Regions from separate parts of the Mesorhizobium sp. P170090 genome, predicted to be linked through region 2. Evidence: predicted binding sites of a transcription regulator. Region 2 holds the regulator's gene; each other region holds the start of a gene.

Region 1 (7,564 bases), 2.9 Mb from region 2:
CCGGGCTATTCCGGCATGGGCACGACGCTGTCGGCGAACCCGCTGCAGTTCGCAGCCATGCGCGCAACGCTCGAAGAGGTGATGACGCAGGAGAATTATGCCCGGATGGATCGCCTCGCCCTGCGGCTCGATGCCGGGCTGACCGGCGTCATCGATCGCTACAATCTGCCCTGGCATGTCGCCCGCGTCGGCGCCCGCGTCGAGTTCATCTGCGCCCCTGGCCCGCTCAGGAACGGCGCCGAAGCCGAGACTGCCCATGCGCCGGAGCTTGAGGCGGCTATCCATGTCGCGCTGGTCAACCAGGGCGTGCTGATCGCGCCCTTTCACAACATGATGCTGATCTCACCGGCCACCACCGGCGCCCAGGTCAACCGGCTGATCACCGCCTTCGCCACGGTTGCGGCAAGGCTGACGGCATGAGACAAGCTGCCAAGCCAAACTCGAGTACACTAATCATGAGTTCACCTTCGGGCTCGACGCCCGTCGAGGCGCAAGCCTTTCTCGACGCCCATCCCGAAATCGAAGCCTTCGATATCGTCTTGACCGACGCCAACGGCGTCGGCCGCGGCAAGATCGTGCGCCGGCATGAGCTGAAAAGCATCTTCGAGGGCGGCCGCCACATGCCGATCTCGATCCTCGGCCTCGACATCACCGGCGAGGATGTGCACGAAACCGGGCTGATCTGGACGACTGGAGACGGCGATCTCAGGGCATGGCCGATCCCCGGCACGCTGGTGCCGCTTTACGGCACGAACCCGCCGCGCGGCCAGTTGCTGATGGCGATGTACCATCTCGAGGGACAGCCTATGTCGTCGGACCCACGGCTGGCGCTGGCCAGGCAGGTCGACATATTGGCGGCCAAGGGCCTCTATCCCGCCGGCGCCTTCGAACTCGAATTTTTCCTGCTTGCCAATGAGCGTGACGCCGACGGCAAGGTAAAGCCAGCGGACGCCGTGCTCGACGGCCGCCGCTCGGCCAAGACGGAAGTCTATTCCGTCGACCATCTGCACGGCATGGAGCCGCTGTTTTCCGACATCTATGCCGCGGCTAAGGCGCAAGGCATTCCGGCCGAAACGGTGATTTCCGAATACGCGCCCGGCCAGTACGAGCTGACGCTGAACTATCGCAAGGATGTCATGCGGGCGGCCGACGACCTCGTCATGTTGAAGCGGCTGGTGCGGGCGCAGGCGCGCCGCCATGGTGTCACCGCCTGCTTCATGGCCAAGCCGATCGAAAAATACGCCGGCTCCGGCATGCATTTCCATGTTTCGTTGCAGGACAAGAACGGCCGTAACGTTTTTGCCGAGGCTGGCGGCGAAAGCTGGTCGCTGCCGCTGCTGCAGGGGCTCGGCGGGCTGATCCAGACCATGGCCGAATCGATGCTGGTGTTTGCGCCGCACGCCAATTCCTGGCGGCGCTTCGTCTCGCAGTCCTATGCGCCGGTGGCGCCGACCTGGGGCGTCAACAACCGTTCGGTGGCGCTGCGCATCCCGGCGGGCGACGCCAAGAACCGGCGCATCGAGCACCGGCCGTCGGGTGTCGACGCCAATCCCTACCTGATCGCGGCAACGGTGCTGGCCGGCATCATCAAGGGTCTGGATGAAGGCCTCGACCCCGGCCCCGAAACCACTGGGAATGGCTATGAAGCCGCCATCACGCGCACGACCATGCCGGTCGACTGGCGCGCTGCGATCGAGGCGGCGCGGGCATCGAGCTTCCTGAAAGAGGCGCTTGGCGAGGATCTGCATCGCACCTTCGTGGCGATCAAGCAGTCGGAGTATCTGCGCGTCGCCCGCACCGTCAGCGAGCTGGATTACCACCTCTACCTCCATGAGGTCTGAGAGACCGCCTGGAACTCGGGCAGTCGTCCTGCTAGCCCGACGATCAGGCGGCGATTACTTTTTCGCCGCCTGCATCAAATGAGGTGGCGCTGCAGCCTTCAAGAACATATCATGAACGGATGAGCGCACCTACCGTCCGTGAAAAGCTGGCAATCCTGTCTGACGCCGCCAAATACGATGCTTCCTGCGCCTCGTCCGGCTGGGCGAAGAAGGATTCGCTCCAATCCGGCGGTATCGGCTCCACAGAAGGCATGGGCATCTGCCATTCCTACGCGCCGGATGGCCGCTGCATTTCGCTCCTGAAAATCCTGCTCACCAATTTCTGCATTTACGATTGCAGCTACTGCATCAACCGCTCGTCATCGAATGTGCGCCGCGCCCGCTTTAGCATCGACGAGGTGGTGAAGCTGACCATGGATTTCTACCGGCGCAACTACATCGAGGGCCTCTTCCTGTCCTCCGGCGTCATCCGTTCGCCCGACGAGACCATGGCCGAGATGGTGGAGGTGGCGCGGCGGCTGCGGCTGGACGAAAAATTCTCCGGCTATATTCATCTGAAGACCATTCCGGAAAGCTCGGCCGAACTGGTCGAGCAGGCCGGGCTCTACGCCGACCGGCTGTCTATCAACGTCGAACTGCCGACCGATGAGGGCGTCAAGAAACTGGCGCCGGAGAAGAAGCCGGAAACGATCCGCCTTTCCATGGCGAACCTGCGCCGGAAGATGGAGGAAAAAGCCGAGCCGACGCTGAGGACCAAGAAGCGCGAACGCTTTGCGCCCGGAGGTCAGTCGACGCAGATGATCGTCGGCGCCGACAAGACATCCGACGACGGCATCTTGCACACCAGTGCGCGGCTCTATGGCAGCTACCATCTGCGGCGCGTCTATTACTCCGCCTTCAGCCCGATCCCGGATTCGTCATCGTCGCTGCCGCTGCAGAAACCGCCGCTGATGCGCGAGCACCGGCTCTATCAGGCCGACTGGCTGATGCGCTTCTACGGCTTTTCGCAGCCGGAAATCCTCGCCGGCAGCAGCGACGGCATGCTCGATCTCGCCATTGACCCCAAGCTCGCCTGGGCTTTGCGCAATCGGGCGAGGTTTCCCGTCGACATCAACCGCGCCGATCGGGAAGCGCTGCTGCGGGTTCCGGGTCTGGGCACCAAGGTGGTGGCGAAGATCCTTGAAACCCGCCGCCACCGACACATGCGGCTGGAAGATGTCGGACGGATCTGCCATTCGATCGCCAAGCTGAGGCCCTTCATGATCGCCGAAGGCTGGTCGCCGGGTGGACTAACGGACAAGACCGGCTTGCGCGACACGATCGTAAAGTCCTGCGAACAACTGTCTCTGTTTTGACCATGCAGCCGGCCCAGCTCGACCTTGCCCGATACACTGTCCGGCTAGCGAGCCAGACCGATTTCGCCGGTTGGCGCGATGCGGCACGGCGTCTGGCGCTGAATGAGGTCCGACCTGAGGATATTAGTTGGGGTGTCGGGTCCGACGCCAATGATACTCAAGATGCCTTGCCGGCGGTGCCAGAGGGCGCGCAGCTTACCGTCCCGCGCGAGTTCATCGCCCATGCCGAAACGGCCTTCTGCCACTCCGACCCCGGCCGGTTTGCCTTTCTCTACTGGATGCTTTGGCGCCTGCGCACCGAGCCGAAACTGCTGGCGATCGCATCCGATCCCGACACCAGGCGGCTCGAAGCCATGGAAAAGGCGGTGCGGCGCGACAGCCATAAGATGCATGCCTTCGTACGCTTCCGGAAGATCGGCGACGGCGAGAACGAGCGCTACGTCGCCTGGTTCGAGCCGGAGCATTTCATTGTCGAGCGCAACGCGGATTTCTTCGTCCGGCGGTTCACCGGCATGCGCTGGACCATCCTGACGCCCTATGCCTCCGCCGACTGGAACGGCGAAAGGCTGGCGATCGGGCCGGGTGCGGCCAAGGGCGATGCACCCGATCAGGACGACACCGAGGCGTTGTGGCTGACCTATTTCGAAAACATCTTCAACCCGGCGCGGCTCAAGGTGAAGGCGATGCAGAAGGAGATGCCGAAGAAATATTGGCGGAACCTTCCCGAGGCCTCGCTCATTCCAGATCTGATCGCAGGAGCGGACGAGGCCGCCAGGGATATGATTGCCAGACTGCCGACAACGCCGGCGCCGCACCACGCCAAGCTGCAGGCGAAACATTGGCCGAAGCGCGAGCCGGCCGAGGCGCCGGACGATGACGCCAACACCATTTCCGAGCTACGCGAAGCCGCGAAAGGCTGCCGCCGCTGCCCGTTGTGGCGCGACGCGACACAGACCGTGTTCGGCGAGGGGCCGGATGATGCCAAAGTGGTCTTCGTCGGCGAACAACCGGGCGATCAGGAAGATCTCGCCGGCAAACCTTTTGTCGGGCCAGCGGGCAAAGTGTTCGATGCAATTCTCGATGACGCAGGCGTCGACCGGCAAAAAGTCTACGTCACCAACGCCGTCAAGCATTTCAAGTTCGAGCCGCGCGGCAAGCGCCGCATCCATTCGAAGCCAAATGCCGGCGAAGTCCAGGCCTGCCGCTGGTGGATCGGCCGGGAGCTTGAGCTGATCAAGCCGGACCTCGCCGTGGCGCTTGGGGCAACGGCGGCGTTGTCGCTGCTGGGCAAGGCCATTGCCGTGACGAAAATGCGCGGCCAGTTGATCGAACGCGAGGATGGCTTGCGCGTGTTCATCACCATCCACCCCTCCTTTATCCTGCGCATTCACGAGCCGACGGACAAGGAGGCTGAGCGCGAGCGGTTCCTAAAGGATATGAAAGAGGTGAAGCGGCTGATGGGGTCGTGAGATGAGCGAAAGCCTCAGCGACATCGTCATCCGCGGGCGGAGCAAGGAGTGAAGCGACGCAGCGCAGACCCGAGGATCCATGCCGCGACGTTTGCACGCTGCTACGGTGCAGAATTATGCCGTTGCGCTCGACGGCTAACATCACGGAATGGATCCCAGGGGTCTTCGCGACGGAGCTTCGCTCCTGCTTCGCCCAGGGATGACGAAGCTGGGTGGCTTCACGGTCGTGAATCCAACGTTGGAAAACTTCGGCCGCCACGGCCAGATTAACTGATTAGGATTGCCCTCAGATCGTTCACATTCGTACCCGTCGGCCCCGGCACGAACAGATCGCCGATCGCGTTGAACGCCGTCCAGGCATTGTTGCCGGCCAGCATCGCCTTGGCGTCGATGCCGGCGGCACGCATGCGCGAGACAGTCGAGCCATCGGCAAAGGCGCCGGCATTGTCTTCCGAGCCATCGATGCCGTCGGTATCGGCGGCCAGTGCATGAATACCTTCCGCGCCGCTGATGCCGATGGCAAAGGCGAGCAGGAATTCGGAGTTGCGGCCGCCCTTGCCCCTTTTTCCGTCAACAGGGGCCCGCAAGGTCACGGTCGTCTCGCCGCCGGACAGGATCAGCACCGGCTTTTTGAACGGCCGGTTGCGCGTCGCCACTTCGCGCGCAATGGCTGCATGCACGCCACCGACCTCGCGCGCCTCGCCCTCGATGGAATCGGAGAGGATGACGGCTTCGATGCCCTGCCGTTTTGCCTCAGCGGCTGCCGCTTCCAGCGACACGCCAGCCGAGGCGATCAGGTGCACTTCATTGCGTGAAAAGCGCTGGTCATCCAGATCTGGCGCATCGGCCTCTGGCGAGTTGATGTGCGCCATGACGGCGTCGGGCAGTTTCATGCCGTAGGCCGCTATCGAGGCCAGCGCATCGGCGCGGTTGCCGGAGTCGGGCACGGTCGGGCCGGAGGCCACCAGCGCCGGGTTGTCGCCGGGAATGTCAGAGACAACCAGTGATACCAGTTTGGCCGGCCAGGCGGCAGCTGCCAGCCGGCCGCCCTTGATGGTCGAGAGATGCTTGCGGATTGTGTTCATCGCCGCGATCGGCGCGCCGGAGGCAAGCAGCGCCTCGTTGACGGCGATTTCGTCGGCGAGCGTCAGGCCGGCGGCAGGCGACGGCAGCAGCGCCGATCCTCCGCCCGATATCAGCGCCACTACCAGGTCGTCCGCAGTCAGCCCTTGCACCTTTTCGAGCAGGCGCCGCGACGCCTCAAGACCGGCAGCGTCCGGCACCGGATGTGCCGCCTCGATGATTTCGATGCGCTCGCATCTGGCGCCATAGCCGTAGCGGGTGACGACCAGCCCTTCGATCGGGCCATCCCACACCTTCTCGAATGCCGCCGCCATCTGCGCCGAGCCCTTGCCGGCGCCGATGACGATGGTGCGGCCCTTGGGCCTGGCCGGCAGATGATCCCTGATGGTCCGTTCAGGATCGGCAGCGGCAACAGCGGCATTGAAGATCGAGATGAGAAAGGGTTTGGGATCGAGCACGGTTATCCTTGGCCGTAACTGGCGGTTTTCAAAATGAGCAAACGTTGGCGCTGCCCCTCACCCTCACCCCGTGAAAGACGGGGAGAGGGGATCGCCAGCGCTCGAGCTTGTCCTTTCTCCCCGTCACTATACGGGGAGAAGGTGCCGGCAGGCGGATGAGGGGCAGCGCCAACGTCACGATTTACCTTCCGGCGGCAGCGCCAATTGTGTCCGATCGACGCCGAGATGATCGCACAGTGCATCGACGACGACGCCATGATCCTGGCGTTCCGGCAGGCCGGAGACGGCGATGACGCCGATGACGCCGGCACCCTTTACAGTCACCGGAAACCCGCCGCCGGCCAGTACGTAATCAGCAATATCCAGCCCCTCGCCGACCTTGAAGGTGCGGTCCGGTCGCTGCTGTTCCAGCACCAGACGATAGGTGCTCCTGAGGTAGCGCTTGACCACATTGATCTTGCGTCGTGCCCAGTCGGGGTTGGAGGCGTTTGAACCGGGCATCGCGGCATAAAACAGCGGCCGATCCCACAGCCTGATATCGATGATGATGGGCAGCTTTTCGGCCAGCGCCCGCTCGCGGATCGCCGCGCCGACCTTGAACGCGACGGCCTCGTCGAAGGCCGGGAAGACCAGCGTCTCTTCCTGTTTCTGGATCAGAGCGATGTCGTCTGCGGCGGCCATTTTTGTTCTCCGAAATCGTCACAAATCGTGTGTACGACAAGCTCCGCCCGGTCAAGGTCTCGTCGCGGTGGTGGTCTTGCCCCGCCAGGATCGCCCCCCCACTCCGTCGAGCTTCTCTCGACACCTCTCCCCCGATCGACGGGGTAGAGGAAGGGCGCAAAGCTGTCCGAACCGGCGCCCGTCCTCCGAAGCAAAGGCTCCCTTCCTCTCCCTCCGGAGGGGGATAGGTGGCGCCGCGAAGCGGCGACGGAGTGGGGGAACCTCTTGGCAACCAGGCGCAATCATCATCTTGTCCCGCGCGGATGATAAGTCCTAACCCGCGATCATATCACTCTTGGCCGGCCGCCCCGCGACATAGACCTCGCGCACGGCACGGTCGTCGCCCAGCGTCTGCAGCAGGAACAGCTCCTCCGCCAGCGTCTCCACAGTCGCCATCCTCAGCCGCATCGCCGGCGTGGCGCGGGCGTCGAGCACGGTGATGTCGGCATCGGTGCCTTCATCCAGCGTGCCGACCTTGTCCGCCATAGACAGCGCCTCGGCATTGCCACGCGTTAATTGCCAGAAGGACTGGAACGGGTTCAGCTTTTCGCCAGTCAGCGCGATCACCTTGTAGCCCTCGTCCATGGTGCGCAGCATCGAATAGTTGGTGCCGCCGCCGACATCGCTGGCCGCGGCGA
Region 2 (7,564 bases):
TGGCGCGCAATGGCTTCGACATCGGCGCCGATGCCGGGCGCACGGACTGGCGCGAGACGCGCGGTGAGAACGAAGACGTGCTGGCTGCCTGGCAAACCGTCTACCGCGACCCGCAGCGCTACTGGATGCTCTACGAACTGGCCGAGAAGCTGGTCGACTTCGAGGATTACTTCCGCCGCTGGCGCTTCAACCACGTCACAACGGTCGAGCGCATCATCGGCTTGAAGCGCGGCACCGGCGGCACCTCAGGCGCCTCCTATCTGAAGAAGATGCTGGAGGTCGTGCTGTTTCCGGAGCTCTGGACGGTCCGCACCCGGCTCTAGAGCATTTCACCGTTTAACGGAAACGGCGAAATGCTCTAGCTCTTTGATTGACGCAATTTCGGACGGAAAACCGCTTCACACTTTTCCTGAAATTGCTCTGGTTTCTCACGTAACCGCGGTCTTCACCGCGAAGCGGGCGTCCTGCCAGGCGCCGGTGCGCAGAATATCCTCCAGGACTTCGACCGCCTGCCAGACATCGCCATATCCGACATAGAGCGGCGTGAAGCCGAAACGGATGGTCGACGGCGCCCGGAAATCGCCGATCACGCCGCGCTCGATCAGCGCGCGCATCACCTGATAGCCATGCGGATGGAGGAACGACACCTGGCTGCCGCGCTGGCTGCCGTCGCGAGGACTTTCCAGTTCAAGCCGGTAGGCGCCGCATCTGGCTTCGACGAGCTGGATAAACAGGTCGGTCAGCGCGATGCTTTTTCTGCGCACCGCCGCCATATCGACGTCGTTCCAGATATCGAGCGCGCCCTTGAGCGCCCGCATCGACAGCACCGGCTGCGTTCCGCACAGGAAGCGGCGAATGCCGCTGCCGACGGCAAAGCCCTGCTCGAAGGCAAAGGGCCGCGCATGGCCCCACCAGCCGCTGAGCGGCTGGTGGGCATCGTCATGGTGGCGCTCGGCCGCGTAGATGAAGGCTGGCGAGCCCGGGCCGCCATTGAGGTATTTGTAGGTGCAGCCGACGGCGAAATCGGCATTGGCACGGTCAAGTTCGACCGGCAAGGCGCCGGCCGTGTGGCAGAGATCCCAGATGATCAGCGCGCCGGCGTCATGTGCCTTGCGCGTCAGCGCCGCCATGTCGCGCAACTGGCCGGATTTGTAGTTGACGTGGTTGACCAGGATGACGGCAACGCTGTCGTCGATCAGCTCCTCGATTGCGGCCGCGTCGACGCCCTCCAGCCGCAGCCGCGTTCCCGGCCGGGTCGAGGCGAGGCCTTCGGCCATGTAGAGGTCGGTCGGGAAACTGTCGCCCTCGGCAACGATGACCGACCGATCCGGCCGCATGCCGAGCGCTGCGTGCAGCAGCTTGTAGATGTTGATCGAGGTTGTGTCGCAGACCACCGTCTGCCCGTCAGCCGCGCCGATCAGTCGCCCGAGCTGATCTCCGAGTTCCACCGGCATGTTGAACCAGCCGGCGGTGTTCCAGGCGCGAATGAGGTCGTGCGCCCATTCCTGCGTGGCGGCCTGCTGCAGTTCGCTGAAGACGACCGCTGACGCGGCGCCCAGGGAATTGCCGTCGAGATAAATCACGCCTTGCGGCAAGACAAAGCGTTCGCGCATGGAGCGCAGCGGATCGGCGGCATCCATTGCTTCGATTGTAGCGAGATCGGGTGTCGTGCTCATGATCCGGCGCCCCTCCATGGACAAACGCGCGCGGCGGAGCCTGCCGCCCAAACATGCCGGCGATCTTGAGTGGTCGCCCTTGAACTGTCAAACATTATATATAATTCACCCATTGAAAGGCTTTGATATATAATGATCCGCCGAGCGTTTATGTCTGATGGATCACGATGCTGGATGACGAGCAGACCTCGAAGACGGAAGCGGCCTATCGCCTGCTCAGGCGCGATATTCTTGCGACCCGGCTGGCGCCTGCCGCGCCGTTGAAGCTGAGCACGCTGCGCAACACCTACGGCATCGGCTGGACGCCGTTGCGCGAGGCGCTGTCGCGGCTGGAGGCGGAACGGCTTGTGACCGCCATCAGCAACCGCGGGTTTGCGGTCGCTCCCGTCTCTCGGGCGGAGCTCGAGGATTTGGCGCGTGCGCGGCTGGTGGTCGAACTGCCCCTGCTGGTGGAATCGATCGAGGAGGGCGACCGTGAGTGGGAAGACGCGGTCGTTGCCGCCCACTATCGTCTCTCACGGTGCGGGTCTGTTCTCGACGATCCATCGGATGATGCGGTCGACGCGTGGTACGAAAAACACGATGCCTTCCATGCGGCGCTGCTCAGTGCCGCGACATCCAGCTGGCTGCTGCGCTTCAATGCGACGATTTCCGACCAATTGCATCGCCATCACCGCTTCCTGGGTCTGGCGCCGACGCTGCGCGCCGCCGCCGGCCGCACGGATGGCCACCGGAAGGCCGTGGCGGCCCTGCGCGACGCCGTGGCGATCGAACACCATACCGCCCTGATGGAAGCGGCCCTCGATCGCGACGTCGAACGTGCGAAAACTCTGATGACCGCTCACATCGGCTACACGCTGCAGGTCTATGCCCAGAGTGAACCCGGGGCGGATGCTGCGCAGCCCCGTCCGAAAAGGAAGCGGCGATCGTAGCCGACGACGCAGGGCACTTTGTCTTCGTTTCACCCCGTTGCCGGCGAACGACTACGAGCGCCGCTCGCGGTGCCGAACGTCACGCTGAACAAAACGTCAACACATTCATTAAACTTTAAAAGGTTGCGGAACACAACTGGAACAGATAGTGTTTGTTCTGGGTTTGTTTTTTCTGATTCTGGTTTCAGAACCCCTGGGGGCCGCGATGCTGACGCGCAAACAACATGAGCTTCTGATGTTCATCCATGAACGCCTGAAGGAGAGCGGAATCCCGCCGTCCTTCGATGAGATGAAGGAAGCGCTTGACCTCGCCTCCAAGTCCGGCATCCACCGCCTGATCACGGCGCTTGAGGAGCGCGGTTTCATTCGCCGGCTGCCGAACCGGGCGCGCGCGCTGGAAGTGCTGCGGCTGCCCGACTCGATCGCACCAGGCCTCAATGCGGCGAGGAAGTTTTCGCCGAGCGTCATTCAGGGCAGTCTTGGTCAAACCGGCCAAGGGCAAGGCGGCCAAGGACAAGGCGCGATGGGCCAAGGCGGTATCGGCCGCCAGATCAAGCCGGGCTCGCCGTCGCGTTCGATGTCGGCCGGCAATGACGACGCCGTTTCGGCGGTGTCGATCCCGGTGATGGGACGCATTGCTGCCGGTGTGCCGATCGACGCCATCCAGCATCAGACCCATTCGATCTCGGTGCCGCCCGACATGATCATGGGCGGTGAACACTACGCGCTCGAGGTCAAGGGCGATTCGATGATCGAGGCCGGCATTTTCGATGGCGACACGGTCATCATCCGCAATGCCGACACAGCCAGCCCCGGCGAGATCGTGGTGGCGTTGGTCGACGATGAGGAAGCGACCCTGAAACGCTTCCGCCGCAAGGGCGCCTCGATCGCCCTGGAAGCCGCCAACCCGGCCTACGAGACCCGCATTTTTGGACCGGACAGGGTGAAGGTGCAGGGCAAGCTTGTCGGATTGATCCGGCGCTACTGAGCCGGCTTGGGTTTGTACTTTTCACGCTGGTTGTAAGGCGGCAGGCCGCGCGCTTCGCGGGAGAAGCGGCGTTGCTCGTGCCAGGGGCGATACGGCTTGTCGACGGCGAAGCGGATGGTTGGCGCTGCAGCTGCCGATTGCGGATCGAAGAAGACGGCGGCGCTGCCGTCGCGGGCCAGCTGTTTCTTCGTCACGACCAGCACCAGCGGGTCGCGGCACGGATTGTAGGCGGTGGCGTCATCGATGACGATCAGGCTCGCGAAGGCACAGGCCGGCCGCGCCGTCTTGCGGTCTTTCGCAAGCGCTACAATGGCTCCGGAAGGGTGCCGGGCGATACAGAGATCGCCGGTGCAATAGAAGGGCGAGCCGGGCGGCAGATCGAGCGGATCGAGATCGAACCGCGTATCTGTTGCCTCGAAAATCTCAGGTGGGATAATGGTTTCGGCCCGCAGCGCCCGTTTCCAATTGTCCGTGGTGAATTCGTTGGAGCGTTCGCGGTTGAGGGCGAGTTCGCCGCCACCGATCGGCATGGCCACCAGATGCGCATCCTCGGATATGAGCACGTCTGGCGTAAGCACCTGCGGCACCGTCAACAGGCCGGCCAGCGCGAAAGGCACGGCCGCCAACCTGAGCCAGGTGGTGGCCATGGTGGCGATGACGAGGGCGACCGCCACTAACAGCACCGAGCGGATGGAGATCAGCCCGACGGCGTCGACCGGCGAGCGCTCGGAAATCCAGGCCGATATAGCGATCATCGCCATCAGACCTTTGCCCATCACATAGAGGAACGGCCCGTCGGCGCCGAACGGCATCGCCAGTGCGCTGAGCACGGCAAAGGGCATGACGATCAACGAAACAATCGGCATCACGGCCAGATTGGCGATCAGGCTGAGCGGCGACACACGCTGAAAATGCCAGATGGCGAACAGCAAGGTTGCACTGCCGGCGATGATCGAGGTCATTGCGAGGCCGCCCATGGCCAGCGCGAATTTTCGCGACAGGAAGCCGACGAAGGAGCGCTTTGCCGGCGGCGTTCTCACCTTGTCGGCGCGGTAATCGGCCCAGCCGGCATAGGCGCCGACAAGGGCGGCGGTGGCGGCAAACGACATCTGGAAGCTGGGACCGACCACCTCGTGCGGCGACACCAGGATGACGGCAATGGCGGAGATCGCCAGATTGCGCATGGTGAGTGCGGCGCGATCAAACAGCACGGCGACAAGCATGACCGCCAGCATGATGAAGCTGCGCTCGGCGGCAACCACGACGCCTGAAATAACGAGATAGGCGGCGATCGAGACAAGCGCTGCCGCGGCCGCATATTTCTTCACCGGCCGGCGCGAAGAGAAAACGGGAAACAGCGCAAAGGCGCCACGCAGCAACGCCATGATGGTGCCGGCAACCAGCGCCATGTGCAGGCCGGAGATGGAGATGATGTGGTAGATGCCGGTGCGCCGCATCGCTTCGTTGACCTCGTCCGGGATGCCGGCGCGCACCCCGACAATCAACGCCGCGGCAATCTCGCCTTCGGCGCCGCCGATTTTGCCCCTGATATGGTCGGCAATGTTTTCGCGCGCGTTCTCGATTGCCGAGGAGAGCCGCGCGGTCAGCGGCGGCGGTCCCTGCGTAGCAATGGTTTTCGGATTGCCGAGAAAGAAGCCGCTGCCGCCGATACCGGTGAAATAGCTGTCGAAGGAGAAATCGTAGCTCTCCGGCCGCACCGGACCGGTCGGCGGCAACAGCCTGGCATAGCCGGTGATCAGGGAGCCGGCGGTCATATCGGCGGGAACGGTCCGCGCCGAGAGCCTGACCCGCTCCGGGGCGTAGCGCAGCTCGGGGTAAGCGGTCGAAACCACATCGAGCGTCAGCCTGATGCGGCCGCTTTCCATCTGTTCGAGACTGACGACGCGGCCGGTCAGCCGTGTCTGGATCTCGGAGCCGAGCATCTGCGTTCCGGCGCGCCAGGTCTCGACCTTGGCGGCGACGACGCCGAGCGCGCACAGCATCGCGGCCATGCAGAACAGATGCGTCCTCGGCCGCGATCGCGTGGCGACAGCGCAACATGTCGCCAGCACCACAATGGCGATTGGCTGCGCAAAGCCCGGCTCGCCGGCCAGCGAGAAATAAATGATGACGCCGGCCGCCAGGAAAACCGGCACCAGCAGGAAGGCGACGCCCCGGTCGAGCTCCGTGTTGGCGGCCACGGCAAGGCTGCGGCGGAGCGCGGGCCATGACGGACGGCGAAGCCGTCTGCGCAGACGGGCGATAGATCCGGGCGCTGTGACTTGCGCCGGCAACGCGTGACCGGGCAGCGCAGGCGCGACGCCGGGATGCGGCTCAGGCAGCGCGAGGGGCAGCGGCTCGGCATAGGGACTATCGGCAAACAGCGAGCGTTCGCTGACGCTTGCCTCGGCGCCTTCGCCTTCCTTCGTGCCCCGGCCACGTCCAGCCATCGGGTCTGCCCCTTGCGCCCCAGACCCCTATGCTACATGAACGCGCAAAGCGCGAAAGTCCGCGTGATCACGTCCACCGCGCCGGAATCGACCATCACCTGGCAAGGACGCTCAATCCTCAATCATATCCTGGCCCTCCGCTCTCAGGCGAGCAAGCCCATCGTGCATTGCCTTCAATTGTTCCGGTGTATGACCCTGCCATTCACCGAGTTCACCCAGGATGAGCAACGGATCACGGGAGCGGTAGGATTTCGTCGGATTACCGGGAAATTTTTTGTCGGTCAGGTTAGGGTCATCCATAAAAAACTCCGTCGGCTTTACGATGTAAATCCTTTGACGACCGTCACCCGTTGCAAGCTCTGCTCCCCAGATGGCGGCTTCCAGTGTCTGGGTGAAATAGATCCATGACAGTGGTTTACCTCTGAAATTGGAAGGGTGGCCGACGCTCAGCAGATCCCCGGGTTTCAAATCCGCCCGGGTACCATGGTAGAACGGATCACCCTCCGTATGGTCGGCGTTTTCGGTCATCGGTAGTCCTTCTTTCAATCATGCCTCCTTCGTGGCGAGACCGGCCTGCACACAGTTGCGGTGTTCACGATAATGATTGCAGAAAGGTCAATATGCGTGACCAAGCCAACGCTGTCACGGCGGCGTTGTAGTCGGGCAGTGCCGCATCCGTGAAGAAATGTCCGCTCGTCAGAGGGGGCTACCACCGTCGCAGCGATGTTCCAGGCACTGTGACGGACGCTGCAGCCGAATGAAACCCAGACATTGACGCTGCTGCCAAATGAGGTTGCGCGGAGGTGCGAACAGATTTTGTGCTACAAGGCTCCGGCCTGTTGACGCAACCGATAATTGCCGACGTGCCCCGGCCTCGTCCAGCCATCGGGTCTGCCCCTTGCGCCCCAGACCTCCTATGCTACATGAACGCGCAAAGCGCGAAAGTCCGCGCGATCACGCCCCGCTTTCCAAGCTTCCCGAGAGTTCCATGTCCGACACGGTCGTCACCCGTTTTGCCCCCTCGCCCACCGGCTATCTGCATATCGGCGGCGCGCGCACGGCGCTGTTCAACTGGCTGTACGCCAAGCACACCGGCGGCACGATGGTGCTGCGCATCGAGGACACCGACCGCGAACGCTTCAACGAGGCGGCGACACAGGCCATTCTGGATGGGCTGACCTGGCTCGGCCTTTCCTGGGACGGTGAGGCCATATCGCAGTTCGAGCGCGCGCCGCGCCACCGTGAGGTGGCCGAGGAGCTGGTGCGCCTGGGCAAGGCCTATTACAGCTACGAGACGCCTGCCGAGCTCGAGGCGATGCGCGAGGCCGCACGCGCCAAGGGCCTGCCGCCTCGCTACAACGGCCAGTGGCGCGATCGTGCCCCCTCGGAGGCGCCTCCCGGCGTCAAGGGCGCCATCCGCATCAAGGCGCCGACCGAGGGCGAAACCGTGGTGCACGACCGTGTGCAGGGCGAGGTGCGCTTCCCCAACAAGGACCTCGACGATTTCATCATACTGCG
Region 3 (7,564 bases), 470 kb from region 2:
CATAGGCCAGGCTCTCGAAGGCCGAACGCCGCGGCACCCGCTCATGCAGGCACAGCCGCGCCAGATCCTCGCGCATGGCCCGCACGATGCGGTTGGCCGCGCGCCATGGATCCACCGGCAGCACCACGATGAAGACGCCGATCGCCAGCAGGATGCCGACCAGCACCGACGCCGAGCCGGCGAAAAACGGGCCTGGGGCATAGGTCATCGCCTGATGCGGGCTGAGGAAGGCGAGGAAATTGATGGCAAAGGCCGTCGCCACGCCGACGGTGCGCGGATTGGCCATGCCCAGCGCCGTCGGTACCAGGATCGGCACGACAAACAGCGCGAACCAGCCGAAGCCGGGCAAAGCAGGCAGCGCGACCTGGCCGACAAGGAAGGCAAAGGGCAAAGCCAGCAGCGTTCCCTTGAAGAAGCCCCAGGACACCCGCACCGGGTCAGGCCGCGCGGCGAAAAGACTGGAGACGACGGCAACGAGGATGACGGTGCCGGCCGCATCGGACCATTTCGTCGTCAGCCAGAAGGCGGCGACCGCCAACGTGGCAAGGGCGGCGCGTATGGCATTGCGCGAAGCCCCGGGATAATCGCGGTGCACCACCAGCGCAGGCGGCTGCCTGTTGCTCCGGATAGGGCGCGTCACCGGTGCGCGCAGGGCGTCGAGGCCGCGCAGCACCTGCTTGAAGGCTTCGGCGAAATCGGCGGCGATGGTGAGGCGCGTGATGGTGCCGACCCTGTCGTCGCCCTGATCGGTCGAGGCGTCGGGCATTTGCCGGGCCTTGCCGGCAATCGCGTCGAGCCGCGTCACCCAGGGCGACGTGTCCTCCAGCGCCTCGGGCGTGGCTGCCAGTTCGCTGACCAGCGACTGCAGTTCCGAGCGCACCGGAATGAGCGCTGCGTTTTTCGGCGCGGCGTGAGAATGCAGCGCGCGTGCCGCCGACAGCGCCGACAGAAGCTGACCGATGGTGAGGCGGACCGGATGGGCGCGGGTGGCGAAGCTCGGGGCTTCGAGCCGGGCATAGGTGCGCATCTCGGCCAGCATCTGGGCGTCCGTGATCAGTTTGCCGTGCAGGCCGGCCAGTCTCGCCGGGTCGCCGCCGGAAAAAGCGCCGCCTGCATAGGTTGCAAGGTCGAGGATGCTGCGCTTCAGCCTGGAGATGATGGCGTCAGCGGCCAGCTTGGGCAGGATCAGCCGGCTGGTCAGGCCGGCGCAGACGATGCCGAGCACGATCTCGGCGCAGCGCGCGACAGCGAGATCGACGACTACATGCGGCTGGCCGAAAGCCGGCAGCCCAATGATCATCGCGGTATAGCCGGCAAGTGCAGCGCCATAGGCTTCCGGATTGCGCAGCAGCGACGAAACCAGCGTGCACAGCCCAATCCAGACGGATAGCGCCGTGACCAGCAGCCAGGGATTGGTGCCGAAAACCGAGGTGATGCCGATCGCCGCAAGTCCACCGGCCAGCGTGCCGAGCAGCCGGAAAAAACCTTTCGCCAGCACCATGCCGGCGACCGGCTGGGCGACGATGAAGACCGTCATCATCGCCCATTGCGGGTGGTCGAGTTTCAACGCGTAAGCAGCGAGAAGCGCGATCAGACCGGCCGAAACCGTGCGCAGGGCGAAAATCCAATCCGAGCGCGTCGGCTGCGTCAGGCCCGCCAAACTGGTTTCGAAGTAGCTCTTCAGCCGCGCCCGGATCACAAGCTGGTCTCCGTATCGGAAGTGCAGGCTAGAGCAATTCCAGGAAAAGTTTGAAACGGTTTTCCGCCCGGAACTGCGTCAAAACGAAGAGTCGGCCGGCGCTCAGATATCCAGCACTTCCGTCGCGGCGAATTCGGCGCGTTCCTGGATGAAGCGGAAGCGGGCTTCCGGCTTGGTGCCCATCAGCGCGTCGACAGCATCCTTGGTCGCCGCCACGGCGTCGATAACATCGACCCTGAGCAGCGTGCGCTTCCTCGGGTCCATGGTGGTTTCCTTGAGCTGCGCGGCCATCATCTCGCCCAGGCCCTTGAAACGGCCGATCTCGACCTTGGCGCGGCCGGTGAATTCGGTGCGCAACAGCTCGTCCTTGTGCGCATCGTCCCTGGCATAGGCAACCTTGCCGCCTTGCCGGATCGAATAGAGCGGCGGCACCGCCAGATAGAGATGGCCGCCATTCACCAGGTTCGGCATTTCCTGGTAGAAGAAGGTGATCAGCAGCGAGGCTATGTGAGCGCCGTCGACGTCGGCGTCGGTCATGATGATCACGCGGTCGTAGCGCAAATCCTCATCGCGGTATTTCGAGCGCGTGCCGCAACCGAGCGCCTGAATCAGGTCCGATATCTGCTGGTTGGCGGCGAGCTTGTCGTTGCCGGCGCTGGCGACGTTGAGGATTTTTCCGCGCAGCGGCAGCACCGCCTGGCTCGCACGGTCGCGCGCCTGCTTGGCCGAGCCGCCGGCCGAGTCGCCTTCGACGATGAACAGTTCGGCGCCCGCGGCGGCGTTCTGCGTGCAGTCGGCGAGCTTGCCGGGAAGGCGCAGCTTGCGCACCGCGCTCTTGCGCGACACCTCCTTTTCCTGGCGCCGGCGCACCCGCTCGTCGGCGCGCGCAATCACCCATTCCAGCAGCTTGGAGGCTTCCTGCGGATTGTCGGCCAGCCAGTGGTCGAAGGGATCGCGGATGGCGGTCTCGACAATGCGAATGGCTTCGATCGTTGCCAGCCTGTCCTTGGTCTGGCCGACGAATTCCGGCTCGCGAATAAACACCGACAGCATGCCTGCCGCCGAGATCATCACGTCTTCGGAGGTGACGATCGAGGCGCGCTTGTTGCCGACCAGGTCGGCATAGGCCCGAAGTCCGCGCGTCAGCACATTGCGAAAGCCGGCCTCATGCGTGCCGCCTTCGCCGGTCGGGATGGTGTTGCAGTAGGAGTTGACGAAGCCGTCACCGCCGAACCAGGTCACCGCCCATTCCAGCGAACCGTGGCCGCCCTGCTTCTCGCTCTTGCCGGCGAAGATTTCGCGGGTCACCTGGAAATCATCGCCGAGCGATGCCTTGAGATAGTCCTTCAAGCCGCCGGGGAAATGGAACTCCGCCTTGGCCGGCGTCTGGTCCTTTTCCTTGATCAGCGATGGGTCGCAGCTCCAGCGGATCTCGACGCCGCCGAACAGATAGGCTTTCGAGCGGGTCATGCGATAGAGCCGCGCCGGCTCGAAGGCGGCGCCCTTGCCGAAAATCTGCTCGTCGGGATGGAAGCGGATTTTGGTGCCGCGCCGGTTGTGCACTTCGCCGAGCTGCTCCAGCCCGCTCACCGGAACGCCGCGCGAGAACCTTTGGCGGTAAAGCTGGCGACCGCGCGCGACCTCGACTTCGAGATGGTCCGACAGCGCATTGACGACCGAGACGCCGACACCGTGCAGACCGCCGGAGGTCTCATAGACCTTGCTATCGAACTTGCCGCCCGAATGCAGCGTCGTCATGATGACTTCGAGCGCCGGTTTCTTGAATTTCGGATGCGGATCGACCGGAATGCCGCGGCCATTGTCGGTGACGGTCAGAAATCCGTCGGCCGACAGCTCGACATCGATGAAGGTGGCATGGCCGGCGACCGCCTCGTCCATCGAATTATCGATGACCTCGGCAAACAGATGGTGCATCGCCTTGTCGTCGGTGCCGCCAATATACATGCCGGGACGGCGCCGCACCGGCTCCAGCCCCTCCAGCACCTCGATGTCGGCGGCGCTATAGCCCTCGCTGCCGTCCTTGGTCGCGGCAGGACGCTTCGTGGCCTGCACCAGCGGGTCGGCCGGGCGCGAAGGTGTCCGAGCCGGTTGGGGCTGCTTTTCCAGATTGCCGAAAAGATCGTTGTTGTCGTCCATGCCTACCATAGAATCCGTGCCGCGAATCACCCGTCGATACTGCCACGCTTTTCGGCGCCAAGCGACGGAAGTTCCTGTTACGTTCGGGGATTAAACCCTTCTTATCCTAAAACCTTTCGATAACCAAGCCGGCGGAAATAGGTCCGTGCGGAGCGGCCGCGATTCCTGAATCTTTAACAAAGCGGCCTAGCGTCGCTCCAACAAAACAAAAGACCACGAATGTCAGGGGTTGGTTGTGAGGGGCAAGGCCATAACGATGATTGGCATCGCTGCCGTCTTCGGCGCGATTTCAATCTTTGCCGCGGATTTCTGGGTGAAAAGCCAGGCCAAGGCCGATGCCGAAGAGAAAACGGCGTCGATCCCGGCGCCCGCCGTCCCCAAGGTCGTCTTCAAGACCATAGTGGTGGCCAACGCGCCGCTGCGTTACGGCATGGAGCTTGACCGGGCGCAGCTCAGCGAAATCCCATGGTCCGAGGATTCGGTGCCGCAGGGCGCGTTCACCACAGTCAATGCATTGCTCGCCGAAGGCAGCCGCGTGGTATTGTCGCCGATCGAGGTCAACGAGCCGGTGCTGATCAGCAAATTGTCGGGGCCGAACGGCCGCGCGACGCTATCAAACATGATGACGCCCGGCATGCGGGCGGTGACAATCCGCACCGACGAGATCGCCGGTGTCGGCGGCTTCGTCATGCCGGGCGACCGGGTCGACGTGGTGCTGACACGCGATGCGGGCGAAATCCAGGAAGTGGCCAAGAACGCGCAGGGCGCTGCCGGATCGACCGTTACCTCCGAGATTGTCGTCTCCGACGCCAAGGTGCTGACCGTGGGGCAGGGCGCCGACGAGCGCCAGACCACACCGCAGATCGCCAATTCCGTCACCATCGAGGTGACGACCGAAGGCGCGCAGAAAGTGGCGCTTGCCCGCACCGTCGGCACCTTGTCGCTGTCGCTCCGCTCGGCCGCAGACGGAGGGGCCGCCAAGGACGGCGTCACCACCATCTCGTCCTTCGGCGGATCGGTCGCCTCCGGCGTCCAGGCCGCTGCCGGCGCGCTGTTCACTGCCGCGACCAAGGAGCCTGAGAAGCCGAAATTCAAGACGATCATCGTGACGCGCGGCACGCAGGTCGAAGAATACCAGGTTCCTGCGCGGGACCAGCAATAACTGCCGGTGGGGACCGGGCGAGGGACGGGACAGATGTCGGGACTTCATGCATTTCGAACTACGAAAGGGCTGCGCCCAATGCGGGCGCTTGCGGTGGGGGCTTGCCTGGCCGCGGCCGCAATGCTCGGCCTCAGTGCACCAGCCAAGGCCGACAACGATATCGTCCATGTCTCGTCGACAACGAATGCGTCGATCAAGGTAGCCAAGGGCAAGCCGAAGACGGTCATGACCAATGCCGCCTTCTACCAGATCGTCATCGGCGATCCGGAGATCGCCAACGTCAATCCGCTGACCGACAAATCCTTCTATGTGCTGGGCAACAATCTCGGCACCACCGGCATCGCGCTGTTCGACGAGAACAAGCAGTTGGTCGGCACCGTCGACATCGAGGTGACGCTGGACACCGACCAGCTGGCCAGCACCATTCGCGCCAGCGTGCCGGACGCCAAGATCAAGGTCGGCTCGGCCAATGGCCGCGTCGTGCTGTCGGGCGAGGCCGATGACGCGGTCGCCGCCGAGAAGGCAAGCAAGATCGCCAGCCGCTTCTCCGGCAATGAAGAAGTGATCAATTCGGTCAACATCTCGTCCTCGCAGCAGGTTCAGCTCAACGTCCGCTTCGTCGAGATCAATCGCCAGGCCGGACAGGATCTCGGCGCCAAATACAGCGCCAATTTCGCTTACGGCATTGGCGGGCGCGACGTCACCCTCGATCCTGGCACGGTGCCGGGAGCCGGCAATGGCGAGATCATCGGCCGGCTGCTGTCCAACGGCCTGTCGATCGACGTCGCCATCAAGGCGCTGGAGGAACGTGGTCTCGCCAGGCGGCTGGCCGAGCCGAACCTGATCGCCCGCTCGGGCCAGACGGCAAGCTTCCTCGCCGGCGGCGAGTTCCCGATCCCGGTCTCCGAGGACAATGGCAAGATTTCCGTCAGCTACAAGAAATACGGCGTCAGCCTCGACTTCACGCCGACGGTTCTCAAGGACGGGCTGGTGAGCCTCGACATCGCGCCGGAAGTGTCCTCGATCGACGCTTCGGCCTCCTACAATATCGGCAATATCTCGGTCCCGGGCTTTATCGTGCGCCGCGCCAAAACATCCGTCGACCTGAAGAATGGCCAGAGCTTCATGATCGCCGGCCTGCTGCAGTCACAGAACGACATTACCACATCGCGTCTTCCCGGCCTCGGCAAGCTGCCGGTGCTCGGCTCGCTGTTCTCCTCCAAATCCTATCAGCGGCGCGAGACCGATCTGGTGATCATCGTCACCCCCTATCTGGTCAAGCCCGTCGATCCGTCGAAGAAGCTGCTCGAGCCGACCGACGGCACGCAGCCAGCCAGCAATGTCGACTATTTCCTCAACAACACCGAGGAAGTGAAATCGTCCGAAGCCAATCGTGCAGTGGCAATGGCCAGCGGCAGTACGGCACAGCCGGCCGCGGTCACCACCGTCGGGCATTTCCTCGACCTGCCGAAGGATTGAAGCCATGCGCGTGGAATCATGCATCGCCCTGCTGATCGCCGGCCTCGCCGGCGGCTGCACCAGCGACGACTATGTCCGCTCCGAGGGACCGACGATTGCCGCCGGCAACGCACAGGCCGCCAATACGGCCATGCAGATGGTCGATCCCTGGAAATACGGCGTCCAGAACACCAGGCTGCTGGTGCCGGCGCAGCGCAGTGAGGCGGCAGTCAACGCCGCCGACCAGGCTGCTGCTGCCAAGGCCGTGCAACCGACAGCGACAACCGATTGATTTGCCCGGTGATTTGACCGGGAATGACCTGACAGGCTGACAAAATGGCAAGCGGCATCAAGACCAAGAAGATCCTGCTGGTGTCCAGCGACCGGACCTTTGCGCAGGATACGCGCACCGCGTTCGCGGCCTCGGAGGTGATCCAGCTTTCGACCGTCGAGAAGAACATTACCGAACTGCGCGGCGAGGTCCAGGAAGCCGATTTCGGCGCGCTCATCGTCGACATGGATGCGGCAAAGCTGGAAGAGATCGAGTCGCTGCAGCGCATCATGCGCCGGCTTGAAGGCCGCGTTCCGGTGGTCGTCGTCACCCAGGAATTCAACGCAGCCGCAGTGCGTATCCTGGTGCAGCTCCAGGTCGCCGATTTCCTGGTCAAGCCGATCACCACCGCCGATCTGGTGCGGTCGGTCGTGCGCGCGCTGCAAGGGCCGGGGCGCGAGGAAAACACCGAGTCGCAGATCTATACCTTCATGCCGGCCGCCGGCGGCGTCGGCACCACGACGCTGGCGCTGCAGACCGCCTTCCAGCTGCATCATTCGGTGACGCGCGGCGCGTCGACCTGCGTGGTCGACCTCAATTTCCAGCAAGGCGCCTGCGCCGAATATCTCGACCTCGAGCCGCGCTTCGACATCACCGAAATCGAGAACCAGCCCGAGCGCCTCGACCGTCAGCTGCTGGATGTGATGCTGTCCAAGCATGCGAGCGGGCTCTGCGTGCTGGCGGCGCCAACGCATCCGTCGGAAATGCGCTCGTTCAAGACCGATGTCGTGGTGCGCATGCTCGATCTCGTCTCGGC
Region 4 (7,564 bases), 230 kb from region 2:
CCAGCATGTCACCGGCATGAAGCGTCTCCGTCGCCTCCGAGAGCAGGCCGAGGCCGCGCACCAGCGTCTTGCGGAACCTGGTCTCCTCGAGCTTCAGCGTCTCGGTAATCAGCTGTTCGCCGCGCAGCAGTTCGGGATAGGCCTGGCCCATCTCACGCACTAGCGCCGGCACCAGCTTCCACATCAACGGCTCCTTGGCGCCGAGCAACTGCGCATGGCGCATGGCGCGGCGCATGATGCGGCGCAGCACATAGCCGCGGCCTTCGTTCGACGGCAGCACGCCGTCGGCAACCAGGAAAGAGGACGAGCGCAGATGATCGGCAATGACGCGGAAGGAGGCGACCGTCTCCTTGTCGGGTCCCTGCCCGAGCGCTGACGAGGCCGCATCGATCAGATGACGGAACAGGTCGGTCTCGAAGACGCTCTCCACCCCTTGCAGGATGGAGGCCATGCGCTCCAGGCCCATGCCGGTGTCGATCGACGGCCGCGGCAGGTCGATGCGCTCATCCTTGGTGACCTGCTCATATTGCATGAACACCAGGTTCCAGAATTCAAGGAAGCGGTCGCCGTCCTCCTCCGGGCTGCCGGGAGGGCCGCCCCAGATGTGCTCGCCACGGTCGATGAAGATTTCCGAGCACGGCCCGCACGGTCCGGTGTCGCCCATAGCCCAGAAATTGTCGGAGGTCGGGATGCGGATGATGCGGTCATCGGAGAAACCGGCGATCTTCTTCCAGAAGCCGGCCGCCTCGTCATCGGTGTGATAGACGGTGACCAGCAGCTTGTCCTTGTTCAGCCCGAACTCCTTGGTGATCAGGTTCCAGGCCAGTTCGATGGCGCGCTCCTTGAAATAGTCGCCGAAGGAGAAATTGCCGAGCATTTCGAAGAAGGTCAGATGGCGCGCGGTGTAGCCGACATTGTCGAGGTCGTTGTGCTTGCCGCCGGCGCGCACGCTTTTCTGCGCAGTGGTGGCGCGCGAATAGGACCGCTTCTCCAGGCCGGTGAAGACGTTCTTGAACTGCACCATGCCGGCATTGGTGAACATCAGCGTCGGGTCGTTGCGCGGCACCAGCGGGCTCGAGGCCACGACCTCGTGGCCCTCCTTGCGGAAATAGTCGAGGAATGTCGACCGGATCTCGTTCACGCCACTCATGAGTGCTGCCTTTTCGCGAAAACCGCCGGCACGGCCGGCGGACACTGGTCTCTGCTTTTTAGAAGATTGACTTGGCCTTTTAGCGGGCACGCCCCACCCTGTCCAGAAACACGGAATTGGGCCAATCCGGCAACTGCCAAGCCGGCTTCACGCTGCCCAAAAACGAAAACCGCCGGCGCGAAGGCCGGCGGTTTGAAACGCAATACTAAAGAACTCGGTTACTTAAGCATCGGATAATAGACTGGATTTATGGCCGAACTCTGGCCGTGCCCTACATGGCGCCGGATTCTTCCTCGAAGCCGTCGTCGCTTTCGCCGCGCTCGGGGCCACCATTTTCAAGAAATTTCTCGGCGATCAGCCCGGCATTCTGCCGCAGCGCAAGTTCGATCTCACGCGCCGTGTCGGGATTGTCGCGCAGGAACAGTTTGGCGTTTTCGCGACCTTGGCCGAGACGCTGCGAATTGTAGGAGAACCAGGCGCCGGACTTCTCGACCACGCCGGCCTTGACGCCGAGGTCGACCAGTTCGCCGGTCTTGGAGACGCCCTCGCCATACATGATGTCGAACTCGACCACCTTGAAGGGCGGCGCCAGCTTGTTCTTGACCACCTTGACCCGGGTCTGGTTGCCGACGACCTCGTCGCGGTCCTTGACCGAGCCGATGCGGCGGATGTCGAGGCGCACCGAAGCGTAGAATTTCAGCGCGTTGCCGCCGGTCGTGGTTTCGGGCGAACCGAACATGACGCCGATCTTCATGCGGATCTGGTTGATGAAGATGACCATGGTGTTGGAGCGCGAGATCGAGGCGGTCAGCTTGCGCAGCGCCTGGCTCATCAGACGCGCCTGGAGACCGGGCAGAGAATCGCCCATCTCGCCTTCGATTTCGGCGCGCGGCGTCAGCGCCGCCACCGAATCGACGACCAGCACGTCGATGGCGCCTGAACGCACCAGCGTGTCGCATATTTCCAGCGCCTGCTCGCCGGTGTCCGGCTGCGAGATCAAGAGGTTTTCCAGATCGACGCCGAGCTTGCGGGCATAGACCGGATCGAGTGCGTGCTCGGCATCGACGAAGGCGCAGATACCGCCTTTCTTCTGGGCTTCGGCAACTGTGTGCAGCGCCAATGTCGTCTTGCCCGAGCTTTCCGGCCCGTAGATCTCGACGATGCGGCCGCGCGGCAGGCCGCCGACGCCAAGCGCGATGTCGAGGCCCAGCGATCCGGTCGGCACGGTTTCGATCTCGACGACCTGCTCGTTGGCGCCAAGCCGCATGATCGAGCCCTTGCCGAAGGCGCGCTCGATTTGCGACAGCGCCGCGTCCAGAGCCTTTGATTTGTCCACCGCTTTGTCCTCTACAAGCCGCAAAGAATTCTGAGCCATGATACATCACCCCTTGGTCGTCAATGAAGGCCGGACAATCCGTAATCCCTGCCCATTTTGTACTACTTTTGTTCTCGTTTGGCAAGAGGGGTCAAATATCTGAAAAGCAATCTTTATCCGGATTTGTTCTTTTTTTGTCTCATGGTTTCGTTTCCGGATGTATCCACCATTGGGCCAGACGCGCCGGCTGTTTCGATCGGCCGAATTGCCGGCTTGCCTGCGAAGCTCCGCCGCACAGCGTAGCGCTTGTGCGGCTCGAATAACAAAGGTCATATCGCCGGCATGGTGAAATCAGCAAAGATACTGGCGGTGGGCGGCGCCCATATCGATCGCCGCGGCCAGGTGTCGGGCACGTACGTGCCCGCGGCGTCCAACCCCGGCACGATGCGCGAGGATGTCGGCGGCGGCGTCTTCAACGCGCTGCGCAGCCTGGTGCGGCGCGGCGTCTCGGCCTCGCTTTTGTCGGTGCGCGGCGGCGATGCCTCGGCCGAGACGGTTGCGCGCGCCATCGCCGACTCCGGCATTGCCGACCTGTCGGCGGTTTTCCTCGACCGCACGACGCCGAGCTACACGGCGCTGATCGATCGCGACGGCGAGCTGATCACCGGCTTTGCCGACATGGCGCTCTACGATTTGGCGTTCCCCAAGCAGATCCGCCGCTCCAAGGTGCGCGAGGTGGTCGCCGAGGCCGATGCGGTGCTCTGCGACGCCAATCTGCCATCAACGGCGCTGGAGCGGCTGGTGGGGCTCGCCGCCGGCAAGCCGGTGTTCGCCATTGCCATTTCGCCGGCCAAGGTGGTGCGGATGATACCGGTGCTGAAGGAGCTCGCGCAGGTCTTCATGAACCGGCGCGAGGCCATGGTGCTGGCCGGCGTCGATGCCAATGCCACCGAGCGCGAGACCATCGACGGACTGCGCTGCAGCGGCCTCACCAGTGGCGTGGTGACGGCGGGCGATGGCCCGGTGCTGGGATTCGACGAAGCCGGCGCCTTCTCTATCCTGCCGCCGGCGCCGAGAAAAGTCGCCGACGTCACCGGCGCCGGCGACGCGCTGGCCGGCGCCACCATCGCTGCCCTGCTGCGCGGCCTGCCCCTGCGCCAGGCATTGCGCGAGGGCGTTGCCGCCGCCACGCTGGCCATTGAAAGCGCCGACGCGGTTCCGGCCTTCACGATTGCGACCTTCACTGAGGCACTGGCTCTTGTGCCCGACGCGCAGGAAATGGCATGAGGGCGGCCAATTGCCATTGCCGGAGCGCGACGTCCAAGCGGACGCGCGGATCTCCGGATCGGAGACCATCATGACACCGCAAAGCGCCCGCCCCTTGATCGACATCCACGCGCCCGTGGCTGAGGCGCTCGCCGCTGGCCGCCCGGTCGTGGCGCTGGAGAGCACCATCATCACCCATGGCATGCCTTACCCCGACAATGGCGCCATGGCCGCCAATGTCGAAAAGATCATCCTGGACAATGGCGCGGTGCCGGCGACGATCGCCGTGGTTGCCGGCCGCATCAAGATCGGGCTGTCCGACGGCGAGCGCGAGTCGCTGGCGATGACCGGCGACGCCATGAAGCTGTCGCGCGCCGATCTCGGCTTTGCGGTGGCGCAAGGCCGCACCGGCGGGACCACGGTCGCCGCCACCATGATCGCGGCCGACATGGTCGGGATCAAGGTGTTCGCCACCGGCGGCATTGGCGGCGTCCACAAGGGCGCGGAAAAGAGCTTCGACATCTCGGCCGATCTCGACGAGTTGGCGCGCACGCCGGTCATCGTCGTCTCGGCCGGCGCCAAGGCGATCCTCGACATCGAAAAGACGCTGGAAGTGCTGGAGACGCGCGGCGTGCCGGTGATTGGCCATGGCTGCGAGACGATGCCGGCCTTCTGGTCGCGGCATTCGCCGTTCCGCGCGCCGCTGACCCTGCACAGACCGGAAGAGATCGCGCATTTCTACAAGACCAGGGCGGCACTTGGCCTGGTCGGCGGCATGCTGATCGCCAACCCGGTGCCGCAGGACGATGAAATCCCGGCCGACGAGATGGCCGGCTATATCGAGGCCGCGCAGAAGGCGGCGGAAGTGCAGAATGTGACCGGAAAGGCGGTGACGCCGTTCCTGTTGGGCAAAATCCTCGAACTGACCGGCGGCCGGAGCTTGAAGACCAACATCGCGCTGGTCGAGAACAATGCGCGGCTGGCGGCGAGGATTGCCAAGGCGCTGTAGGATCGCCTACGTCGGCGGGACAGCACCCCCCTCTGGCCTGCCGGCCATCTCCCCCGCAAGGAGGGAGATTAACAGCTTAGCCGCAGGCTCCCATTTTCAACGATGGTGATTGGCGAAGGCCAATGTGACAACTGATCTCCCCCCTTGCGGGGGAGATGTCCGGCAGGACAGAGGGGGGTGGGAAGAAACGCGACGGTCCCGGTTCACTTCCCCGCCCGCCGCCCCGCCTCATACGCCCGGCGCGCCCACACCCTCATCTCGTCAGGATCATCAAACGCGTCGTCGGGAATGCTCCAGTACGGCATCGCGACCAGCTTGCCGTGGCGGGTGCCGGTATAGGTCCATTGCTTGCAGCCGGCGGCTTCGAAATCGGGCGCGCTTTGCTCGTCAGCCTTGAGCAGCAATTCGCCGCGCAGCACGATGGCGACGATGACGCCGTCGAAATAGATACCCTTGCCGCCGAACAGTTTTCGGATACTGACCGGGCCGAGGCCTTCGAACAGCTCTTCGATGCGTTCATTGTCCATGCCGCAATCATGTCACCGGGCTTGCCATGGCTGCAACCAAAAACCATGCTGGCAAGTTGAGAGCCATCCGTCGGAGTTTTGTCATGCCGCTGCTGCTCAAGGGATCCTGCCGCTGCGATGCCGTCCATTTCGAGGTGGAGAGCAACACGCCGGTGCCGTTCATGCTGTGCTACTGCTCGATCTGCCGCAAGCAGCAGGGCGGCGGCGGCTTCGCCATCAATCTCGGCGCCGATTACAAGACGCTGAAAATCAAGGGCAAGCGCAATCTCGGCGTCTACCAGGCCGAGATCGCGGACGACGAGCATCCAAAGTGTGAGATTTCGACGGGCGAGCGCAATTTCTGCAAGAAGTGCGGTTCGGCGCTCTGGCTCTACGATCCGACATGGCCGGACCTGGTCCACCCCTTCGCCTCGGCAATCGACAGCGAGTTGCCGAAGCCGCCGGAGAAGGTGCATCTGATGTTGAAATACAAGGCGAGTTGGGTCGAGCCGGTGATCGGCAAGAAGGACAATGCGTTCGACGTCTATCCCGAGGAATCGATCGCCGACTGGCACAAGCGGACGAAGATGTGGGTGAAGTGAGGACTCGGAGCGCGACTTCCGATGGTTAGCGCTGCCCCTCATCCGGCCCTTCGGGCCGTTCGTCATTCGAAAAGCCAAGCAATTGGCTTTTCGCCCGCTGCGCGGACCATTCCTCACCTCCCCGTGAACGGGGCGAAGGAAAGATCAGGCGGAAGCGCGCGCTTCAGCCAGCGCCTTCAGGTCGGCGGGCTTCAGTTCGACGGATTCGCCGCAGCCGCAGGCCGAACTCTGGTTCGGGTTGTGGAAGGTGAAGCCGGTGCGCAGCGTGGTCTGCTCGAAATCCATCTCGGTGCCGAACAGGAAAAGGGCAGCCTCGGGCGCGACATAGACATGCGCGCCGTCGCGTTCGATATGGTCGTCCTTGGTATTGGGCTCGGTCACCAGGTCGACCGTGTATTCCATGCCGGCGCAGCCGCCCTTCTTGATGCCGAGGCGAATGCCATGCGCATTGTCGCGCGTGGCGACGATCTCGCGCACCCGGTCGGCGGCCTTTTCGGTCATCGTGATGACGGCGAAGCGTCCCATTCTTTTTCCTCTTCCATTCCATGCAGGTTCAAGGCCTGCCGAATGATTCCTCACCTAAAATGGTGAAGTTTTACCACTGGTGCAAGTGCACCAACCTCAGTCAACCTAGTACCAGCCCACCGCCACCTGCGCCTCTTCCGACATGCGGTCGGGCGACCAGGGCGGGTCGAAGGTCATGTTGACCTCGACGCCGGAGACGCCTTCGACGGCGCCGACGGCGTTTTCCACCCAGCCGGGCATTTCGCCGGCCACCGGACAGCCGGGCGCGGTCAGCGTCATGTCGATCTTGACCGCGCGGTTGTCCTCGATGTCGATCTTGTAGATGAGGCCGAGCTCATAGATGTCGGCCGGTATTTCCGGGTCATAGACCGTCTTCAGCGCCGAGACGATGTCGTCGGTCAGCCGCGCCAGCTCGTCGGCGGGAATCGCCGAGGCGGAAACCACCGGATTGACGGCCGCTTCCGGCGCGGTGGTGTGGCTCGCATCATCCATGGTCGTCATCCAAAGAACCTGTCACCCGAAGAACTTGCGCGCTTTTTCCAGCGCATCGGCCAAAGCGTCGACTTCGGCCCTGGTATTATACATGCCGAACGATGCCCTGCATGTGGAGGTTACGCCAAAGCGTTTCAACAGCGGCTGGGCGCAATGGGTGCCCGCGCGGACGGCAACACCTTGCCTGTCTATCACCATCGACACGTCATGGGCATGAATGCCCTGCAATTCGAAGGAAATGATGGCGCCCTTGTCCGGCGCGTCGCCGAAGATGCGCAGCGAGTTGATGGCGCGCAGCCGCTCGTGCGCGTAGGTCTTGAGGTCGGCCTCGTGCGCGGCGATGCGCTCGCGGCCGATCTTTTCCATGTATTCCAATGCTGTACCCAGCCCGATCGCCTGGACGATCGGCGGCGTGCCGGCCTCGAAGCGGTGCGGCGGCTCGTTGTAGGTGACGACGTCTTCCGTCACTTCCTCGATCATCTCGCCGCCGCCCATGAAAGGGCGCATGGCCGAGAGAATATCCTTCTTGCCGTAAAGCACGCCGATGCCGGACGGCCCGTAAACCTTGTGACCGGTGAAGACGAAGAAATCGCAGTCGAGGTCCTGGACGTCGATCGGCATGTGCACGGCGCTCTGGCTGCCATCGACAAGTACGGGAATGCCACGCGAATGCGCGATGCGCACGATTTCCTTGATCGG

The links. Region 2 encodes LexA, which represses DNA repair genes until DNA is damaged. Its sites were predicted from a motif close to TGTTCNNNNTGTGTTCNG; they were not measured.
Region 1: AC3EML_RS06080 (putative DNA modification/repair radical SAM protein) is a predicted target of LexA. The motif match lies at 1,942-1,959, and genes of this name have one in related genera.
Region 3: parE (DNA topoisomerase IV subunit B) is a predicted target of LexA. The motif match lies at 3,926-3,943, and genes of this name have one in related genera.
Region 4: recA (recombinase RecA) is a predicted target of LexA. The motif match lies at 2,584-2,601, and genes of this name have one in related genera.

What each region holds. Positions count from the first base shown of each region.
Region 1 is NZ_JBYNWH010000001.1:1,214,247-1,221,810, forward strand. Features, by position in the region: gene AC3EML_RS06070 (aspartate aminotransferase family protein) at 1-420, shown strand, start outside; gene AC3EML_RS06075 (glutamine synthetase family protein) at 456-1,841, shown strand; gene AC3EML_RS06080 (putative DNA modification/repair radical SAM protein) at 1,961-3,196, shown strand; gene AC3EML_RS06085 (UdgX family uracil-DNA binding protein) at 3,199-4,665, shown strand; gene AC3EML_RS06090 (glycerate kinase type-2 family protein) at 4,932-6,212, opposite strand; gene AC3EML_RS06095 (heme-degrading domain-containing protein) at 6,381-6,887, opposite strand; gene guaD (guanine deaminase) at 7,200-7,564, opposite strand, start outside.
Region 2 is NZ_JBYNWH010000001.1:4,158,212-4,165,775, reverse strand. Features, by position in the region: gene kynA (tryptophan 2,3-dioxygenase) at 1-323, shown strand, start outside; gene kynU (kynureninase) at 429-1,676, opposite strand; gene AC3EML_RS20165 (GntR family transcriptional regulator) at 1,844-2,608, shown strand; gene lexA (transcriptional repressor LexA) at 2,814-3,596, shown strand; gene AC3EML_RS20155 (ComEC/Rec2 family competence protein) at 3,590-6,046, opposite strand; gene arr (NAD(+)--rifampin ADP-ribosyltransferase) at 6,158-6,574, opposite strand; gene gltX (glutamate--tRNA ligase) at 7,035-7,564, shown strand, end outside.
Region 3 is NZ_JBYNWH010000001.1:4,625,731-4,633,294, reverse strand. Features, by position in the region: gene AC3EML_RS22525 (FUSC family protein) at 1-1,699, opposite strand, end outside; gene parE (DNA topoisomerase IV subunit B) at 1,802-3,856, opposite strand; gene cpaB (Flp pilus assembly protein CpaB) at 4,113-5,018, shown strand; gene AC3EML_RS22510 (type II and III secretion system protein family protein) at 5,097-6,497, shown strand; gene AC3EML_RS22505 (hypothetical protein) at 6,502-6,768, shown strand; gene AC3EML_RS22500 (CpaE/TadZ family protein) at 6,813-7,564, shown strand, end outside.
Region 4 is NZ_JBYNWH010000001.1:3,932,502-3,940,065, reverse strand. Features, by position in the region: gene alaS (alanine--tRNA ligase) at 1-1,150, opposite strand, end outside; gene recA (recombinase RecA) at 1,422-2,525, opposite strand; gene AC3EML_RS19005 (carbohydrate kinase family protein) at 2,808-3,752, shown strand; gene AC3EML_RS19000 (pseudouridine-5'-phosphate glycosidase) at 3,823-4,740, shown strand; gene AC3EML_RS18995 (TfoX/Sxy family protein) at 4,944-5,267, opposite strand; gene AC3EML_RS18990 (GFA family protein) at 5,351-5,848, shown strand; gene sufA (Fe-S cluster assembly scaffold SufA) at 5,993-6,373, opposite strand; gene AC3EML_RS18980 (SUF system Fe-S cluster assembly protein) at 6,479-6,865, opposite strand; gene AC3EML_RS18975 (cysteine desulfurase) at 6,887-7,564, opposite strand, start outside.